One region of the Massilia paldalensis genome, then DNA from elsewhere that is predicted to be linked to it. Evidence: predicted binding sites of a transcription regulator. Region 1 holds the regulator's gene; the other holds the start of a gene.
The links. Region 1 encodes FliA, which starts transcription of late flagellar genes. Its sites were predicted from a motif close to CTAAAGTTTNNNNNNNNNNNGCCGNTA; they were not measured.
Positions count from the first base shown of each region.

Region 2: the regulator FliA is predicted to act here: its motif matches at 1,723-1,749, upstream of ACI1V7_RS12030 (flagellar protein FliT).

Region 1 is NZ_JBJCIU010000001.1:157,478-161,182, forward strand. It holds gene flhF (flagellar biosynthesis GTPase FlhF) at 1-595, shown strand, start outside; gene ACI1V7_RS00695 (MinD/ParA family ATP-binding protein) at 588-1,394, shown strand; gene ACI1V7_RS00700 (RNA polymerase sigma factor FliA) at 1,426-2,148, shown strand; gene ACI1V7_RS00705 (flagellar motor protein) at 2,139-2,882, shown strand; gene motD (flagellar motor protein MotD) at 2,893-3,633, shown strand.
Region 2 is NZ_JBJCIU010000002.1:512,604-516,308, forward strand. It holds gene ACI1V7_RS12020 (SDR family oxidoreductase) at 1-784, opposite strand, end outside; gene ACI1V7_RS12025 (winged helix-turn-helix transcriptional regulator) at 907-1,305, shown strand; gene ACI1V7_RS12030 (flagellar protein FliT) at 1,387-1,671, opposite strand; gene ACI1V7_RS12035 (M13 family metallopeptidase) at 1,974-3,705, shown strand, end outside.

The DNA of each region.
Region 1 (3,705 bases):
CAAGCTGGCCCTGATCACCACCGACGCCTACCGTATCGGCGGCCACGAGCAGCTGCGCATCTACGGCAAGATCCTGGGCGTGATGGTGCACTCGGTGAAGGACGAGGCCGACCTGCGCATCGCCCTGAAAGAACTGCGCAACAAGCACACCGTGCTGATCGACACCATCGGCATGTCGCAGCGCGACCAGATGGTCACCGAGCAGGTCGCCATGCTGACCAATAGCGGCGCCAACGTGCAGCGCCTGCTGTGCCTGAACGCGACGGCCACCAGCGAGACGCTGAACGAAGTGGTGCGTTCCTACCAGGGCAGCGGCCTGGCCGGCTGCATCATGACCAAGCTCGACGAAGCCGCGTCGATCGGCGGCGTGCTGGACGTGATGATCCGGCAGAAGCTGAACCTGCACTACGTGTCGAACGGCCAGCGCGTGCCGGAAGACCTGCACCTGGCCGACCGCGCGATGCTGGTGGACCGCGCCTTCCGCAACAAGCGCGACGCCGCCGCCCAGATCCAGGAAGCCGAGCTGCCGACGCTGATGGCCGGCGTGGGCAACCTGAACAACGACCGTTCGCTGCGCGAGGTGCATGTTGGCTAGTTTCGACTTCGACCAGGCCGAAGGCCTGCGCCGGATGCTGTCCGGCCCCAAGCCGCGCATCGTGACCTTCCTGTCGGCCACGCCGGCCGACGACAAGGGCGCCATGCTCGTGAACCTGGCCGCCTCGCTGGTCCAGTCCGGCCATGACGTGGTGATCGTCGATGCCTGCGAATACGACTACGGCGTCGCACGGCGCCTGGGCGTGGACGGTCGCGGCGACCTGCTGGGCGTGGCGCGCCAGGAGTGCGCGCTGAACCAGGTGATCCACCAGGTGCCGCAGGGCTTCTCGGTGGTCGAGATGGGCCACGGCGTGCGCTCGCAGGACGAGGCGCGCCGGCTGTCGACGGCCTTCGACGTGCTGGTCAAGCAGTCGGCCGGCAGCATCGTCATCGTGGACGGCGAATTCCTTGAACATGGCCATTTTCCGGTCGCCGCGATGACCAACTCCGAGATCGTCGTGCAGGTGTCGACCGGCGCGACGTCGATCACGAATGCCTATGCGCTGGTCAAGCGCCTGGCGCAGCACCTGGGCCGCCGTCCGTTCGGCATTCTGATCACGGGCGCAAGCGAAGCCGAGGCCAAGGTCGTATACGATAATATGTCATCTGCAGCAACTCGTTACCTGGCGGTAACGCTGAGCTCCATGGGCTCGGTCCCCGCCGACGAATACCTGCAGCGCGCCGCGCGCCTCGGCCGCGCCGTGGTCGATGCGTTCCCGCTGGCGGGGGCCTCGGTGGCGTTCCGCCGCCTGGCCGGCCGCTTCGCGGGCGCGGGCATGCAGCAGGGACGGGCCGCGTGAGCGGCGCGATGAACGAACGGATACAGGAACCATGTACACGGTTAAAGGGACAGCGGACAAGAACTCTTTGCTGACGGAGCACATGCCGTTGGTGAAGCGTCTCGCCCATCACATGAAGGCCAAGCTCCCGCCGTCCGTCGAAGTCGACGACCTGATCCAGGCCGGCATGATGGGCCTGCTCGACGCCATCAACCGCTACGAGGAAAACCAGGGCGCCCAGTTCGAGACCTATGCAGTGCTGCGCATCCGTGGCGCCATGCTGGACGAGCTGCGCAGCAGCGACTGGATGCCGCGCTCGACCCGCTCCAATATGCGCAAGGTCGAGCAGGCGATGGCCTCGCTGCAGCAGTCGCTGGGCCGCCCGCCGAGCGAATCGGAAGTGGCGCAGTCGCTCAAGCTGTCGCTGGCCGACTACCAGGACATGCTGGGCGATTCCGGCGGCCACCAGCTGGTCTACTACGAGGATTTCCACGACGACGCCGAGGGCAGTGACAGCTTCCTCGACCGCTATGCGGTGGATGACGACGATCCCCTCAAGAGCCTGCTCGACACGGACTTCCGCCAGGCCGTCATCGATGCCATCGATGCGCTGCCGCCGCGCGAGAAGATGCTGATGGGCCTGTACTATGAGGAAGAGCTGAACCTGAAGGAAATCGGCGCCGTCATGGGCGTGTCCGAGTCGCGCGTGTCGCAACTGCACACGCAGGCCGTGGCGCGCCTGCGCAGCTACCTGAAGGAGCGCGCTTGGACCTGACGAGCCTGCTCGGCCTGGCGCTCGCGCTGGCGGGCATCGTCGTCGGCTTCACGCTCGACGGCGGCAAGTTCGCCTCGCTGGTGCAGCCGGCCGCTTTCCTCATCGTCGTCGTCGGCACCTTCGGCGCCGTGCTGCTGCAGACCAAGCGCAAGGCCTTCTGGCGCGGCGTGAAGATGCTGCGCTGGGTGTTCTTCCCGCCGCCGGACCGCCGCCAGCAGCTGGCGCGCGAGATCAATCTGTGGAGCCTGTCGGCGCGCCGCGACGGCCTGCTGTCGCTGGAACAGTACATGGCGAAGGCCGATCCGTTCATCCAGAAGGGCCTGCGCCTCGTCGTCGACGGCATCGCGCCGGACAAGGTGCGCAGCCTGATGCACACCGAGATCAATACCTACGAATTCCGCGAGCGCCAAGCTGCGCGGATCTGGGAATCGGCCGCCGGCTACGCGCCGACGGTCGGTATCATCGGCGCCGTGCTGGGCCTGATCCACGTGATGGAAAACCTCACCGATCCCTCGCGCCTGGGCGCCGGCATCGCCGTGGCCTTCGTTTCCACCGTGTACGGCGTGGGCCTGGCCAACCTGTTCTTCTACCCGGCCGGCAACAAGATCAAGGGCATCGTCACCGAACGCGTGGCCCAGTACGAGATCCTGGCCGACGTGTTCCACGACCTCGCCACGGGCGACTACACCCGCGTCATCGAGGAACGCATCGGCTGCCTGCTGTCGGAGCACTGAGGAGACCGCCATGGCGCGCCGCAAGCCCTACCAGCAGGATGAAGAGAACCACGAGCGCTGGCTGATTTCCTACGCCGACTTCATCACGCTGCTGTTCGCCTTCTTCGTCGTGATGTACGCGATCTCCGTCGTCAACATCGGCAAGTACACGGTGCTGTCGGAAGCGCTGGGCGATGCCTTCGGCGGGCGCGGCGCTTCCGTCAAGTCGAATACCCAGGTCGAGCTGGAAGCGCTGCCGCTGTCGCACATCCTCGCGCGCAAGCGCGCGGAAGCGGCCAAGCGCGACCGCGAGCGCCTGGACCTGCTGGCCCGCAAGCTCGACAGCGTGATGGCGCCGCTGGTGCGCAGCGGCAAGGTGCGCGTGATGCAGACGGCGCGCGGCGTCACCATCGAGATCAATGCGAGCGTGCTGTTCCAGGAAGGGCAGGCGGGCCTGTCCGCCAATGCGCGCGAGACGCTGGCCGCCGTCGGCGCACTGCTGAAGGACGACCCGCACGCCATCGAGGTCGAAGGCCATACCGACGACACGCCTATTGCTAGCTCTCTCTTTCCGTCCAATTGGGAACTGTCGGCGGCGCGCGCCAGCACCGTGGTGCGCCTGTTCGCCGAGAACGGCGTGGCCGCGCGCCGCCTGGCCGCCGTGGGCCGCGCATCCAATATGCCGATCGCGCCCAACACGGACGACGCGGGACGCGCGCGCAACCGGCGCGTGGCCGTCACCATCCTCTCGGGCAGCGCTCCCGTCGAGTAAATCACCCGTCCGCCCCGTCGGATAAAATGATGGCCATGATCCCACGCGCGACGAGGCGGGCGCTGCGCCCGG
Region 2 (3,705 bases), on a different contig from region 1:
GCCCATCGTCGAACAGCCCGCCCTGCGCCGCGCCCGCATCGGAACCCGACACCAGTTCCGCCAGTCCTTCCGGCAGGCCGATCTGCAGCAGCACCGCCTTGTACTCATGCCGCGGCAGGTCACGGTAGGCGAGGGACCGGCCGGACTGGCGCGCGATCTCGGCCGCCAGTTCTGCCAGCGTATAGGCATCGTCGCCGGCCAGCTCGTAGACCTTGCCGGCCTGGTCGTCGCGCGCCGCCAGCACGGCGGCCGCGGCCGCGGCATAGTCGGCGCGGGCGGCCGAGGCGATGCGGCCGGTGCCGGCGCCGCCAAGGAGGGCGCCATGCTGCAGCGCGGGCTCGACGGCGCCCAGGTAGTTTTCCGTGTACCAGCCATTGCGCAGCAGGACGAAGGGCACGCCGGACGCGTGCAGCAGCGCCTCCGTTTCCTTGTGCTCGGCCGCGAGCGGCAGCGGCGACGTGTCCGCATGCAGCAGGCTCGTGTAGGCGATCAGCCTGGCGCCGGCAGCCTTGGCGGCGTCGATGACGGCGCGGTGCTGCGGCACGCGCTGGCCGACGGCATTGCTCGAGACGAGCAGCACCTTGTCGGCGCCGGCGAAGGCGGCGGCCAGCGTGTCCGGCCGGTCGTAGTCGGCCTGGCGGACCTGCACGCCGCGGGCGGCCAGGTCCTGGACCTTGGCCGGATCGCGCACGGCGGCGACGATCTCGCCGGCCGGGACGCTGTCCAGCAGCGATGCGATGACGAGACGGCCGAGTTGGCCGGAAGCTCCGGTGACGACGAGCATTGCGCACTCCTTGTTCAAAATGGATGAAAATGCATCATAGGGCTTATGCTCACTTTTGGTAAGTACGCACTTTCTGGTAAGTATTAGGGGATAATCCATTCCATCACACCGAAGGGGAAGAAATGAGCGAATCGCTGACCGACCGCGTCCGACGCGGCGACCTGTTTTCCGAGTACTGCCCGTCGCGCGAAGTGCTGAAGCACGTCACCAGCCGCTGGGGCGTACTGCTGCTGGTGGCGCTGATGGACGGCACCCAGCGCTTCAGCGAACTGCGGCGCAAGGTGGGCGGCATCAGCGAGAAGATGCTGGCCCAGACGCTGCAGTGGCTGGAACAGGACGGTTTCGTGCAGCGCATCGCCCACCCCGTCGTGCCGCCCCATGTCGAATACCGCCTGACGCCGCTGGGCCGGGAGATCGGCCGCAAGGTCGGCGAGCTGGCCGACTGGATCGAGGGGAATATGGACGGCATCCAGGCCGCCCAGCGCAAGGTCGCGGCCAGCGAAACGTCGGCCGCTCACTGAAGTACAGGCAAGAAAAAGCCCCTCGGATCGTGGATCGGGAGGGGCTGTCGCTGCCGGCAGGGCCGGCGGGGGAGGGAGGGATCAGTGGGCGGCGCTCATGGCGCGGTCCAGCTGGCCCATCCAGGGTTCGGTCACGTCGCGCACGGCGCGGTCGTTGGCCATGATCTGCTTGAGCAGGTCGATCTTGCGCTTGCGCTGGTCGCCTTCCAGCTTCGGCACGCCGTTGCGGGCGGCGGCGGACTGGATGGCGCACTGGGTTTCCAGGCGCGCCAGCGCTTCCATGTCCCCCTCGATGGCGGCAGCCGCCATGCGGCCCGTCAGGGCGGCGATGTTTTCGTACATTGCGAGGACTTCGTTGGACGTCATGGCTGTTTCCAGTATCTGAAACTCCGGCCGGATTGCCGGTTCTCAGGTTGTTTACGGATGAGCTGCGGAGAACTTTAGGGTTTTTTTAAATATTTTTTGAAATTTTTTTCTGACAAGCCAATTTTGCCTGCCATCGTATTTAGATGGCGCACGCAATGCAACGGGAACTTCGCGGCCCCGTGCCGGTCCAAGTCCCCGGACGACCACATCCGTGGCGATACCGGAGGAACAGTTTGGTGCGTGGCAAGCGTTCTTGCGTCCCATTACAATGGGGAGATCCCATTCATCACCGAAGGAAACCAATGAAGACCAGCTGGACGCCGATCAAGACCGCCATCGTCCTGGGCCTGTGCTCCGCCACGTTCGCCGCGATGCCCGCGTCGGCCGGCGGGCAAGCGACGCCGCAATCCGCGCCGGCGGCGCAATCCGCCAACCCTGCGCCGGCGGCGCAACCCGCCAACGCCGCGCCGGCCGCGCAGCCCGCTGCGGCAGCGCTGCGCCCGGGCGACGATTTCTTCGCCTGGGCCAACGGCGACTGGCTGGCCAAGACGGAGATCCCGGCCGACCGCAGCAGCTGGGGCGAAATGGCGAGCCTGGCGGAAAATACTAACCAGCGCATCGTCAAGCTGATCGAGGACACGGGCGCCGACAAGCGCGCCAAGGGCGAGGCGCGCAAGGTCGCGGACTACTACGCCGCCTACATGGACGAGGCCGCCATCGAGAAGAAGGGCGCCGCGCCTCTGAAGCCCCTGCTGGACAAGATCGGCGCCATCAAGGACAAGGCCGCGCTGGCGGGCGCGCTGGGCGCGTCGCTGCGTGCCGACGTCGACCCGCTGAACAATACCGATTTCGCCACCGAGAACCTGTTCGGCCTGTGGGTGTCGCCCGGCCTGCACGAGCCGGAGCGCAACCGCCCCTACCTGCTGCAGGGCGGCCTGGGCATGCCCGACCGCGCCTACTACCTGGACGCGAGCGAGCGCATGGCGGGCCTGCGCACCCAGTATCAAAAACACATCGCCGCCATGCTGAAGCTGGCCGGCTACGCGGACGCGGATGCCGACGCGCGCGCCGCCAAGGTGTTCGCGCTGGAAGTGGACATCGCCAACGTCCACGCCAGCCGCGCCGACTCGGCCGACGTCCTGAAGGCCGACAACACCTGGACCCGCAAGGACTTCCAGGCCAAGGCCCCGGGCCTGGACTGGGATGCCTTCTTCAAGGCCGCGCGCCTGTCGGACCAGGACAAGTTCATCGTCTGGCACCCGGGCGCCGTCACGGGCGAAGCGGCCCTCGTCGACAAGATCGACCTGGCCACCTGGAAGGATTATCTGGCCTTCCACCGCATCAACCAGATGGCCGGCGTGCTGCCCAAGGCCTTCGTCGACCAGCGTTTCGACTTCTACGGCAAGGGCTTGAGCGGCACCCCGCAGCAGTCGCTGCGCTGGAAGCGCGCGCTGGGCGCCACCAACGAGGCGATGGACGAGGCGGTCGGCAAGCTGTACGTCGCCAAGTACTTCCCGGCCGAGAACAAGGCGCGCCTGCAGGCGATGGTTGCCAATATCGTGGCCGCCTTCGGCAAGCGCATCGAGAAACTGGACTGGATGGCGCCGGAAACCCGCGCCCAGGCGCAGCAGAAGCTCAAGACGCTGTACGTGGGCGTGGGCTACCCGGACAAATGGAAGTCCTACGACGGCCTCAAGGTGGCCGCCGGCGACGCCTTCGGCAACGCGTTGCGCGCCGAGGAATTCCATTACTCCCAGGAGATCGCCCAGCTGCACGGAAAGCCGGACCGCAAGGCCTGGTCGATGCCGCCGCAGCTCGTCAACGCCGTCAACCTGCCGCTGCAGAACGCGCTGAACTTCCCGGCCGCCATCCTGCAGCCGCCGTTCTTCGACCCGAAGGCGTCGGATGCGTCGAACTACGGCTCGATCGGCGCCATCATCGGCCACGAGATCAGCCACAGCTTCGACGACCAGGGCGCCCAGTTCGACGCCCAGGGCCGCCTGCGCGACTGGTGGACCAAGGCCGACCTGGAGC